3 regions of the Pseudocitrobacter sp. 73 genome follow, and region 2 is predicted to be linked to each of the others. Evidence: predicted binding sites of a transcription regulator. Region 2 holds the regulator's gene; each other region holds the start of a gene.
What was found. The regulator PhoB, encoded in region 2, activates phosphate uptake and scavenging genes when phosphate is short. The targets are predictions, from matches to a motif close to CTGTCATAAAACTGNCNNAT.
Positions count from the first base shown of each region.

Region 1: uvrB (excinuclease ABC subunit UvrB) is a predicted target of PhoB. The motif match lies at 3,258-3,277, and genes of this name have one in related genera.
Region 3: pstS (phosphate ABC transporter substrate-binding protein PstS) is a predicted target of PhoB. The motif match lies at 2,809-2,828, and genes of this name have one in related genera.

Region 1 covers NZ_VTZO01000020.1:255,731-260,120, reverse strand. The annotation lists gene pmrB (two-component system sensor histidine kinase PmrB) at 1-868, shown strand, start outside; gene uvrB (excinuclease ABC subunit UvrB) at 1,006-3,027, opposite strand; gene F0Q32_RS20025 (ABC transporter ATP-binding protein) at 3,777-4,390, shown strand, end outside.
Region 2 covers NZ_VTZO01000005.1:134,723-139,112, forward strand. The annotation lists gene phoR (phosphate regulon sensor histidine kinase PhoR) at 1-1,065, opposite strand, end outside; gene phoB (phosphate response regulator transcription factor PhoB) at 1,087-1,776, opposite strand; gene sbcD (exonuclease subunit SbcD) at 1,970-3,172, shown strand; gene sbcC (exonuclease subunit SbcC) at 3,169-4,390, shown strand, end outside.
Region 3 covers NZ_VTZO01000013.1:273,237-277,626, reverse strand. The annotation lists gene glmU (bifunctional UDP-N-acetylglucosamine diphosphorylase/glucosamine-1-phosphate N-acetyltransferase GlmU) at 1-566, shown strand, start outside; gene glmS (glutamine--fructose-6-phosphate transaminase (isomerizing)) at 787-2,616, shown strand; gene pstS (phosphate ABC transporter substrate-binding protein PstS) at 2,915-3,955, shown strand; gene pstC (phosphate ABC transporter permease PstC) at 4,083-4,390, shown strand, end outside.

The sequences.
Region 1 (4,390 bases), on a different contig from region 2:
CACCCGCCCGCTGTCTGACCTGCAAAAAGAACTCGATGCACGTACTCCCGATAACCTGCAACCGATTCATCTGGAAAAAACCGTTCTGGAAGTGGATGCTGTAACGTCGGCCATCAACCAACTGGTGGCGCGTTTGACGCAAACACTCGATCGCGAACGTTTATTCACCGCCGATGTGGCTCATGAACTCCGCACTCCGCTGGCGGGTTTACGTTTGCATCTGGAACTCATTGAAAAAACACAGGCTATTAACGTTGGGCCGCTGATTCAGCGTCTGGATCAAATGACTAACAGCGTAGCCCAGCTACTGCAACTCGCGCGTGTGGGCCAGTCATTTTCCGCCGGCAGCTACCAGCGCGTTGAGTTAATGGCGGATGTGATTTTGCCGCTGAGGGATGAACTGGAATCAATGCTAAAAGGACGCGAACAGACGCTGGTGATAAGGGAAAACGTCCAGGACATCGCAGTTGCCGGCGATGCCACGTTGATAAAGGTGATGGTGCGTAACCTGGTCGAAAACGCGTACCGTTACAGCCCAACTCATTCAACTATTACACTCTCCGCTGCCGCATCCCCCACGCCGATGTTGATAGTCGAGGATGAAGGTCCAGGCATTGATGAATCAAAAGTGGGCGAACTGAGCCAGGCGTTTGTACGTATGGACAGCCGCTATGGCGGAATTGGATTGGGGTTAAGTATTGTCACGCGAATTGCGCAGCTGCACGAAGCGGCGTTTTACTTGCAAAATCGTGAAGAGAGAAGCGGCACGCGGGCATGGATTGCATTCACACCCGCGAACCTGAAATCGACGTTAAAAAGTCAGAACCCAGTGGCTGAGAAAACCGACGACAATCAGGCCGGAAAATAACAGAGTTAGAGATTGCTGAACGTTTAGATTAGACATGGCGCTATCCTCTTGTTGATGAGGATATTATCCGTGTTGGATATTAAGCGAACATTAAGGCTGGCATTGCCATGTGTGATGCCAGCCTCAATTTTTAGAGATTATGACGCCGCGATAAACAATTCACGTAGCTGATGAAGTTTATCGCGGATCTCGGCGGCTTCTTCAAACTCCAGATTCTGCGCATGCTGCAACATTTGCGCCTCCAGAGATTGAATTTGCTGCTGCAATGCTTTTGGCGTCAAGACCTGATCCGCTTCAACAATTTGCGCAGCACCGCGAGACTTACCGCGACCTTTACCTTTGGTTTTCGCAAGCCCCTCACCCAGCGCCAGAATATCGACCACTTTCTTGTTCAGGCCCTGCGGAACAATGCCGTGTTCTTCGTTATAGCGCTGCTGTTTCTCGCGACGACGTTCAGTTTCACCAATAGCCTTCGCCATTGATGGCGTAATTTTATCGCCGTACAGAATCGCCTTACCGTTGATGTTACGCGCGGCGCGACCGATGGTCTGAATAAGCGAACGCTCGGAACGCAGAAAGCCCTCTTTATCGGCATCCAGAATCGCGACCAGCGACACTTCAGGCATATCGAGACCTTCTCGCAACAGGTTAATGCCCACCAGCACATCGAACTCGCCAAGGCGCAGATCGCGAATGATTTCCATACGTTCAACGGTGTCGATATCCGAGTGCAGATAGCGAACGCGCTCACCGTGCTCTTCAAGATACTCGGTGAGATCTTCCGCCATCCGCTTGGTCAGCGTGGTGACCAGCACGCGCTCGTTAATGGCAGTGCGCACGCGTATTTCTGATAGCAGATCATCCACCTGCGTTGCTACCGGGCGCACTTCAATAATCGGATCAAGCAGACCAGTCGGACGCACTACCTGATCGATAACTTCATCGCCGGATTTCTCAAGCTCGTAATTCCCCGGCGTCGCAGACACGTAAATCGTTTGCGGCGCGAGCGCCTCAAATTCTTCAAACTTCAGCGGACGGTTATCAAGGGCCGAGGGCAGACGGAAACCGTACTCCACCAATGTCTCTTTACGTGCCCGGTCTCCGCGATACATGCCGCCAATTTGCGGGATGGTCACGTGGGATTCATCAATGACCAGCAGGCCGTCCGCCGGAAGGTAGTCAAACAGCGTCGGCGGCGGCTCGCCCGGCCCGCGACCAGAAAGATAGCGTGAATAGTTTTCAATGCCCGAGCAGTAGCCCAGTTCATTCATCATTTCGAGGTCAAACTGCGTGCGTTGACTCAACCGCTGCTCTTCAAGCAGTTTGTTGTTTTCCAGCAGCACTTTACGACGGTCAACCAGCTCGTCTTTGATCTCTTCCATCGCCTGCACGATGCGCTCGCGTGGGGTGACGTAGTGCGTTTTCGGGTACACCGTAAAACGCTGAATGGTTCCCTCAACGTGGCCCGTCAAGGGGTCAAACAGCGACAGGCGCTCGACTTCTTCATCAAACAGTTCAACGCGCAGTGCCAGGTCTTCTGATTCCGCCGGGAAGATGTCGATGACTTCGCCGCGCACGCGGAAAGTACCACGCTGAAATGCCTGATCGTTGCGCGCGTATTGCAGCTCAGCCAGACGACGCAGGATGGCGCGCTGGTCGATAATCATGCCGACCGTCAGATGCAGCATCATTTTCAGGTAGAGATCCGGGTCGCCCAACCCGTAAATTGCCGACACGGAAGCCACCACGATGACATCACGACGCTCAAGCAAGGCTTTGGTCGCCGACAGACGCATCTGCTCAATGTGTTCGTTCACCGAGGCATCTTTCTCGATGAAGGTATCTGAGCTTGGGACGTAGGCTTCCGGCTGATAGTAATCGTAGTAGGAGACGAAAAATTCAACGGCGTTTTCGGGGAAAAACTCTTTCATCTCGCCATAAAGCTGCGCTGCCAGCGTTTTGTTTGGCGCAAGTACCATTGTCGGGCGCTGGAGATCGGCAATGACATTGGCCACAGTGAAGGTTTTCCCCGAGCCGGTTACCCCCAATAGCGTTTGATGCGCGAGACCATCTTCCAGCCCTTCTTTCAGGCGCGCGATAGCGTCAGGCTGGTCGCCAGAGGGTTGGAAAGCCGAATGTAATTTGAACGGTTTACTCATGAACAAAGCTACCTGGTGGCGGGTTGATCGGGCAGGTGATTAATTCTACTCCCCAGCGCTAAATTTGCCAACAAAAAACACTGGATATAAAAACAGTGGCGCATTATGGTATTGCTGTTACGTCGTTCTGAATCGATGCGTAGTGGCTGAAATTTGCGCTCTGGCAGGATAAAAAAACTCCCGGAAGAGGTTATCCCCAGAACTTTTTCTGTTTTAACATTTGTCAATATGTGTCATTAAACTTTTATGTCAGTGAGTCGCGCGCCAACCCCAGCCATTGCTTTTATTCATCTTACTGATAATAAAAGAAAAGATTGAAAAGCCGCGTTTCGCATCAATTTACTGGCAAGCCGCGTATTCTCTCGCCTTCCGCAGGTTTTCTAACTCTAATGCACAAGGTTATCCACAGGAATAGTGGATAAGTGTCTGGAGCCCCTATCCCCTGTCACTCGGGCGCTTACGTCGATCGACTTAAAAGCGACGGGTAAAATTTTTTTATCGTTAATTTTTGATTTTTATCAGCGAAAATCATCATGAGGATTCTGCGTGACAGCCCTCACAGTTTCGTATAAATTTCGCCCAATCGTCGCTGATTATTGCGCCAGTGCCGTGCATTCCACGCTCTCCGACTCATCCCTATTCCTTAGGTTAATTCTTAAAAATCAGCCGTCATGCTGAGGAAAATCCGTTCTGGCAAGGTAATTGCAACCTTCTTTCGTGACCCTGTCCCTGGGCTTGAGGAGAACACGATGTTAAGTTTGCATGCAGTCAATCATTTCTACGGAAACCAGCACACGCTCTGGAACATCGACCTCGAACTGACTTCCGGCAAGTGCACCTGTTTAATCGGTCTTCCCGGAACGGGGAAGACCACGCTGGTGAACTGTATTACCGGCCATCAACCCATTGAAAGCGGGAGCATGATTTGGCAACAAACCGGCTCGCCGCCCTGCGATTTAATGCCCCTTTCACCCGTGCGGCGCACCACGCTTGGGATCGGTTATGTCCCTCAGGATAAACGCATTTTTTCGCAGCTTAGCGTGGAAGAGAATTTGCTGATTGCTCTCAAGGCGGCAGGTGAAAGCAGCGGCACGGTGGGCCCGGAAATTTACGCGCTCTTCCCATCTCTATATGCGCTCAGGCAACTTAAGGGCTCCGCTCTCACGGAGGACGACCGTTATCAACTGGCGGTCGCCTGTGCAATGGTCACGCAGCCACAGTTGCTGATTCTGGATGAGCCCACACGCGGCGTGGGCCACGCGTTTATGCACCGGCTGGGGGATATGCTTCTGCGCCTGAATCGGGAGATTGGGTTGACGATATTGCTGGCGGAACAACAGCTACCGTTTATTCAGCGGGTGGC
Region 2 (4,390 bases):
CTCAACGCTGAACTGTGCGCCGTGCGGCGCATGCTGCCAGCACACAGTGATTTTCGTGCCCGCAGGCGTATGATTCACCGCGTTGTACACCAGATTCGAAACCGCACTGCGCAGTTGCTCTTCATTGCCCAGCACTTTCAACGTGTCATCAATATCAAAATGAAGTTCGTGCTGATGTTGGCTGAGAGTCTGCGCTTCCCGTTCAACCACCTTCAACATCATCGGCACATCCACCTTTTCATTGAGGGTGAGTGTCGGCGCGGCTTCAATTTTCGATAGCGTCAGCAGCTGTTTCACCAGCCCTTCCATACGCTGCGTCTGTTCACGCATGGTGTGCAACGCTTTTTCGCGCGTTGGGCCTTCGAGCACCTGCTCCTGAAGCATTTCCAGATAGCCCTGCAACACCGTCAATGGCGTACGCAGTTCATGACTGACGTTGGCAAAGAAGTTGCGCCGCGCACCTTCCAGCTGATGCATTTGCGTGACATCGCGCGCCACCATCAGCAACTGCCGGTCGGTATAGGGCATGATACGGATTTCCAGATGGCGCCCATTATTGAGCACCAGATGCAGCGGTTTAAGAAACTCGCGTTGCTTAAGATGCTGCGTAAATTCCGGATAACGCAGCAGGTTAAGAATATTTTGCCCGCTGTCGTCCGGCCAGCGCAGGCCAAGCAACTGCTGCGCCAGGCCATTACACCAGAAGATTGCGCCCTCTTCCGTGGTCAATACCACCGCATCGGGCAGCGATTCTGCACCGCTACGAAAGCGTTTAATCAGATTACCCAGTTCACGGCGACGTTTTTTATTACGCAATTGCATCTGGTTAAGGCCGTACAACAGGGGTTCCCAGCTACCGCGCCCCGGCGGTGGCGTCATGCTGCGATCGACCCATAACCACCAGGAAAGACGTAAAAGATTCCAGAAATGCCAAATCAACAACCCGGTCACCGCGGCCAGCAGAAACCAGGGAAGATGGCCGATAAGCAGCCCTAATATCAGGGCCGGGAGACAACACAAGAAAAGCTCAAAGGCGAGTCTTTTCCATGACAGCCGTTCCAGCACGCGTCACACTCCTGTCAACATTCAGAAACGAGCCGAAAAACGGTAGCCCGTGCCGCGAACGGTTTGCACCATACGATCGTGGCCGCTGTGTTCCAGCGCTTTACGCAGGCGGCGAATATGCACATCCACCGTGCGATCTTCCACATAAACGTTAGTGCCCCAGACATGGTTCAACAGTTGCTCACGGCTATAGACGCGTTCAGGATGCGTCATAAAGAAGTGCAGCAACTTAAATTCGGTCGGGCCCATATCGAGCGGGTTTTCCCCGGTCATCACGCGATGCGAGGTGGGATCAAGGCTTAAACCCTGCATCTCAATCACCTCCTCCACCGCCATTGGGGAGATACGGCGCATCACCGCTTTAATACGCGCCACCAGCTCTTTCGGGGAAAAGGGTTTAGTAATGTAATCATCCGCGCCGGTTTCCAGACCGCGTACGCGATCCTCTTCTTCACCGCGCGCCGTCAGCATCATAACCGGAATATCACGGGTCAGCGCTTCACGCTTGAGATGTTTGATAAACTGTAGCCCTGAGCCGCCCGGTAGCATCCAGTCGAGCAGAATAAGATCGGGCCAGGGTTCATTGAGCTGATTCACCGCGCTGTCATAATCTTCCGCCTCAATCGGCTGGAAACCATTTTGCTCCAGCACGAAACAGACCATTTCGCGGATGGGTGCTTCATCTTCAACGACCAGAATACGTCTCGCCATTTTATGCCCTGTTTTTTTAGCCATCAGTATACATTTGGCGCCATTATGCGTCAGATTTATGACACTTTTATGAAAAACATGACCGTAAAATGATGGCGATTTACGAAATATGACACTCGCGGAAGACACCCGTCGATCCTGCTGCCGGGGAATGTATAATCCCGGCTATGCTTTTTTCCCCACAGGGACGACGATGCGAATTCTTCATACTTCAGACTGGCACTTAGGCCAGAATTTTTACAGTAAAAGCCGTGCCGCAGAACACGATGCGTTTCTGAACTGGCTGCTGGAGACCGCGCAACGCGAACAGATAGACGCCATTATTGTGGCGGGCGATATCTTTGATACCGGCTCGCCGCCAAGCTATGCGCGCGAGCTCTACAACCGCTTTGTGGTAAATCTGCAACAAACCGGCTGTCATCTGGTGGTGCTTGCCGGGAATCATGACTCCGTCGCCACGCTGAATGAATCGCGCGATATTTTGTCGTTCCTGAATACCACGGTGATTGCCAGCGCCGGACACGAGCCTTTTATTTTGAATCGCCGCGACGGCACACCCGGCGCAGTTTTCTGCCCGGTGCCGTTTCTGCGCCCGCGCGATATCGTCGTCAGCCAGGCCGGGCTTTCCGGTGCGGAAAAACAGCAACATTTACTGGAAACCATTACTGACTACTATCAGAAACAATACCAGCAGGCCTGTACGCTTCGCGGCGACCGCCCGCTGCCTATTATCGCCAGCGGCCACCTGACCACCGTCGGCGCCAGCAAAAGTGATGCCGTGCGTGAGATCTATATTGGCACACTGGATGCCTTCCCGGCGCAAAACTTCCCGCCCGCCGATTACATCGCCCTCGGGCATATTCATCGCGCGCAGAAAATTGGTGGCAGCGAGCATATTCGCTACTGCGGCTCGCCTATCCCCCTCAGCTTCGACGAAACGGGGAAAAGTAAGAGCGTTAACCAGGTGACCTTTGTCGACGGTAAGCTTCAGGACGTCACGCCAATCGATGTCCCGGCCACGCAACCGCTGGCGATCATTAAGGGCGACTTTGAGAGCATAAGCAGCCAGTTGGCGCAGTATCGCGATGCTCCGTCTGAGCCCCCGGTCTGGCTGGATATCGAAATCACCAGCGATGAGTATCTGCATGATATTCAGCGTAAAATTCAGGTCATTACCGATGATTTACCCGTAGATGTGCTGCTGGTCCGGCGCAGCCGCGAACAGCGTCAGCGCATTCTGGACAACAGCCTGCGTGAAACGCTGAGCGAACTGGAAGTTGAAGAGGTTTTCCAGCGTCGGCTGGCGCTGGAAACGCTGGAAGAACCCCAGCAGGCGCGCCTGAAGGCGTTGTTTGATCTCACCGTACACTCGCTTGATGAGGAGCCGCAGCCATGAAAATCCTCAGCCTGCGCCTGAAGAACCTTAACTCGCTGAAAGGCGAGTGGAAAATCGATTTCACCGCCGAACCGTTTGCCAGCAACGGCCTGTTTGCCATCACCGGGCCGACAGGCGCGGGGAAAACCACCCTGCTGGACGCCATCTGTCTCGCGCTGTATCACGAAACACCGCGCCTCAACACGGTATCGCAATCGCAAAACGATCTGATGACCCGCGACACCGCCGAGTGTCTGGCGGAAGTTGAGTTTGAAGTACAGGGCGTGGCCTATCGCGCATTCTGGAGCCAGAACCGCGCGCGCAATCAGCCGGACGGCAACCTACAGGCGCCGCGCGTTGAGCTGGCGCGTCGCGATGACGGCAAAATTCTGGCCGACAAAGTCAAAGACAAGCTCGAACTTATCGCGTCGTTGAGCGGGCTGGATTACGGGCGCTTCACCCGTTCGATGTTGCTATCACAGGGGCAGTTCGCCGCGTTTCTTAATGCGCGCCCGAAAGAGCGCGCGGAGCTGCTGGAGGAACTCACCGGCACGGAAATTTATGGGCGAATCTCTGCGCAAGTCTTTGAAAAGCATAAGCTGGCGCGAACCGAGCTGGAAAAGCTTCAGGCGCAATCCTCCGGAATGGTGCTGCTAAGTGAAGAACAGCAACAGTCACTGCTGGGAAGTTTGCAGGCGCTTACTCTCGAAGAAAAAGTCGCACTGGAGCAGCAGACGATCGCCCAACATCAGCAACAGTGGTTGCTGCGCCAGAGGGAACTGACGCGCGAAACGCATACCGCCCGGGAAGCGCTCACCGCCGCAGATCAGGCCCTGGCAGCAGCGCAGCCCCAGTTGGAAACGTTACGCCGCGCCCAACCGGCGGAGCTGCTGCGCCCGCGCTGGGCGCACCTTCAGGAGCAGGCAATCACGCTTGCCAGAACCCAGCAGCAAACGCTGCAAGTAAATACTCGCTTACATGAAGCAACTACCCGCCGTAACCGCATCCGCGCCACGGCGGTTGAACAGATGCGCGGGTTACAGCACACGCAAACTCAGCTTAACCAGTGGCTTGAGGAGCACGATCGCTTCAAGCACTGGGGCAGCGAACTCACCGGCTGGCGAGCTGCATTTGCGTTACAGGCGCGTGAAAACACGCAGTTGCAGAACAACCAGCAGCGCCTGAGTACGCTGGAAAAACAGCTAGCCCAGCTACCCGCCTCCACGCTGACGCTGAATC
Region 3 (4,390 bases), on a different contig from region 2:
GGCGCGATGTAGAAATTGACGCTAACGTTATTCTGGAAGGCGACGTTACGCTTGGCAACCGCGTGAAAATCGGAGCGGGCTGCGTGATTAAAAACGCGGTGATTGGCGACGATTGCGAAATCAGCCCGTACAGCGTGGTGGAAGATGCGCGTCTTGACGCTGCCTGCACCATCGGCCCGTTCGCTCGTCTGCGTCCTGGCGCGGAACTGCTGGAAGGCGCGCACGTCGGCAACTTCGTTGAAATGAAAAAAGCGCGTCTGGGTAAAGGCTCGAAAGCCGGTCATCTGACCTACCTGGGCGATGCAGAAATTGGCGACAACGTAAATATCGGCGCGGGTACTATCACCTGTAACTACGATGGCGCGAATAAATTCAAAACCATCATCGGCAACGATGTGTTTGTCGGTTCCGACACGCAGCTGGTGGCGCCGGTTACCGTCGGCAATGGCGTTACTATCGCCGCAGGCACTACCGTAACGCGCAATGTTGCTGATAACGAACTGGTTTTAAGCCGTGTGCCGCAGGTCCATAAACAGGGCTGGCAGCGTCCGGTGAAGAAGAAGTAAGTTTCGTGGCGGGCTTGCCCGCCAACAAATTTGTAGGCCTGATAAGGCGAAGCCGCCATCAGGCAGACAGGGGATGAGGAGATAACATAATCTCCCGCCCAAAATGCAGTACTCAAAATAATAACCCCACTCTCTACAAAGGCTCGGGGCGCCCGAAAATACGGGCATACAGGTTGACCGACAACGACTGGCATATCGCCAAAATCGGAATTAAAAAACTATGTGTGGAATTGTAGGCGCAGTCGCGCAACGTGATGTAGCTGAGATCCTTCTCGAAGGTTTACGTCGTCTGGAATACCGTGGTTACGACTCCGCGGGGCTGGCGGTTGTTGATGAAAAGGGCAATATGACCCGTCTGCGTCGTCTGGGTAAAGTCCAGATGCTCTCTCAGGCGGCGGAAGAACACCCGCTTCACGGTGGCACCGGTATTGCTCACACCCGTTGGGCAACGCATGGCGAACCATCAGAAACCAACGCGCATCCGCATGTTTCTGAACACATTGTGGTGGTGCATAACGGCATCATCGAAAACCACGAACCGCTGCGCGAAATGTTGCAGGGCCGTGGCTATACCTTCGTGTCCGAAACGGATACCGAAGTGATCGCGCATCTGGTGCATTGGGAAATGGAGCAGGGCGGCACGCTGCGTGAAGCTGTGCTGCGTGCTATCCCGCAACTGCGTGGCGCATACGGCACCGTGATTATGGATACCCGTAACCCGGAAACCCTGTTGGCCGCGCGTTCGGGTAGCCCGCTGGTTATCGGCCTCGGCATGGGCGAAAACTTTATCGCCTCTGACCAGCTGGCGCTGCTGCCGGTTACTCGTCGTTTTATCTTCCTCGAAGAGGGCGATATTGCGGAAGTGACCCGCCGTTCTGTAACCGTGTTCGACAAATCTGGCGCAGAAGTAAAACGTCAGGATATCGAATCCAATCTTCAGTATGACGCTGGCGATAAAGGTATTTATCGCCACTACATGCAGAAAGAAATTTACGAGCAGCCGAACGCCATCAAAAACACCCTGACCGGCCGCATCAGCCACGGCCAGGTAGATTTAAGCGAACTGGGCCCCAACGCCGACGAATTGCTGTCTAAAGTGGAGCACATCCAGATTATCGCCTGTGGCACCTCCTATAACTCCGGGATGGTTTCTCGCTACTGGTTTGAATCGCTGGCGGGCGTACCGTGCGACGTGGAAATCGCGTCTGAATTCCGCTATCGCAAATCCGCAGTGCGTCGCAACAGCCTGATGATCACCCTGTCGCAGTCTGGTGAAACGGCAGATACCCTCGCGGGCCTGCGTCTGTCGAAAGAGCTGGGTTACCTGGGGTCTCTGGCTATTTGTAACGTGCCGGGCTCTTCGCTGGTACGTGAATCCGACCTGTCGATGATGACCAATGCCGGCACAGAAATCGGGGTAGCATCCACCAAAGCCTTCACCACGCAGTTAACGGTTCTGTTAATGCTGGTGGCGAAACTGGCAAGCCTGAAAGGTCTGGATGCATCCATCGAGCACGATATCGTTCACGGCCTGCAGGCCTTGCCGAGCCGTATCGAGCAGATGCTGTCGCAGGACAAACGTATTGAAGCGCTGGCAGAAGATTTCTCTGACAAGCATCACGCACTGTTCCTCGGCCGTGGCGATCAGTACCCGATCGCCCTGGAAGGCGCGCTGAAGCTGAAAGAGATCTCCTACATTCACGCGGAAGCTTACGCCGCAGGCGAGCTGAAACACGGCCCGCTGGCGCTGATTGACGCGGATATGCCGGTTATCGTCGTTGCGCCGAACAACGAACTGCTGGAAAAACTGAAATCCAACATTGAAGAAGTTCGCGCACGCGGCGGCCAGCTGTATGTCTTCGCCGACCAGGATGCCGCTTTCACCAACAGCGACAACATGCACATCATCGAGATGCCGCACGTTGAAGAGGTGATTGCGCCAATCTTCTACACCGTGCCGCTGCAACTGCTGGCGTACCACGTGGCGCTGATCAAAGGCACTGACGTTGACCAGCCTCGCAACCTGGCAAAATCGGTTACCGTAGAGTAATCACACAGGCTCCACCTCCGGGTGGAGCTTTTTTTGCGCCATTCCCCGCCTGAGATTTATGACAATCTGTCATTTTCAGCTACTGTTTCTGATGTCATAAAAAGAAAATATTGCTGAAATCTGCAATTTGCGAAAATTGATAACTAATTGAATATTATTCTTTTTATATCCTTATTTGCGGTAAGCTCTTCCTTGTCATAAAACTGTCATATTCCATACATATAACTGTCACCTGTTTGTCCTATTTTGCTCATCGTAGCCACTAAACAATGCTTTATGAATCCTTCCAGGAGACATTATGAAAGTTATGCGTACCACCGTCGCAACTGTTGTCGCCGCGACCTTATCGATGAGTGCTTTCTCTGCGTTTGCTGCAGCAAGCCTGACGGGTGCGGGTGCAACCTTCCCTGCGCCGGTGTATGCCAAATGGGCTGACACCTACCAGAAAGAGACCGGTAATAAGGTGAACTATCAGGGTATTGGTTCTTCTGGCGGCGTAAAACAAATTACCGCTAACACCGTGGATTTCGGCGCATCTGATGCCCCGCTGTCTGACGAAAAACTGGCGCAGGAAGGCCTGTTCCAGTTCCCGACCGTCATCGGCGGTGTGGTTCTGGCTGTAAACATTCCGGGTCTGAAATCTGGCGAACTGGTGCTGGATGGTAAAACTCTGGGTGACATCTACCTGGGTAAAATCAAGAAGTGGGATGACGAAGCCATCACCAAACTGAACCCAGGTGTGAAACTGCCTTCGCAGAATATCGCCGTCGTGCGTCGTGCGGATGGCTCTGGTACCTCCTTCGTCTTCACCAGCTACCTGGCGAAAGTGAACGAAGAGTGGAAATCCAAAGTCGGAGCGGGCTCTACCGTAAACTGGCCGACCGGCCTCGGCGGTAAAGGCAACGACGGTATCGCGGCGTTCGTACAGCGTCTGCCGGGTGCGATTGGTTATGTCGAATACGCTTATGCGAAACAGAATAACCTGGCCTACACCAAAATTGTTTCTGCCGACGGTAAGCCGGTAAGCCCGACCGAAGAGAGCTTCTCTAACGCCGCCAAAGGCGTTGACTGGAGCAAATCCTTCGCCCAGGACCTGACCAACCAGAAAGGTGACGATGTGTGGCCGATTACCTCCACCACCTTCATCCTGGTGCACAAAGAGCAGAAAAAACCGGAGCAGGGCGTAGAAGTGCTGAAGTTCTTCGACTGGGCTTACAAAAACGGCGCGAAACAAGCTAACGACCTGGATTACGCGTCACTGCCGGACAGCGTGGTTGAGCAGGTTCGTGCCGCATGGAAGACCAGCGTGAAAGACAGCAGCGGTAAAGCGCTGTACTAACAGGATATTTTGACGAAAATGGCGGGTAGCGCTGCGCTTGCCCGCCCTACGGTTCACACTGTAGGCCCGATAAGCGTTTGCGCCATCGGGCAACTTCGTAAAACGCGTTTAACGGAAAGAGTGATTTATGGCTGCAACCAAGCCTGCTTTTAACCCACCGGGTAAAAAGGGTGACATGATCTTCAGCGCGCTGGTAAAACTGGCTGCGCTGATTGTGCTATTGATGTTGGGCGGCATTATCGTGTCCCTGATCATCTCCTCCTGGCCGAGCATCGAAAAATTCGGCTTCTCATTCCTGTGGACCAAAGAGTGGGATGCGCCGAATGATATTTACGGTGCGCTGGTTCCCATCTACGGCACCCTCGTCACCTCGATTATCGCGCTGCTGATCGCCGTTCCGGTGAGTTTCGGCATCGCGCTGTTCCTGACGGAACT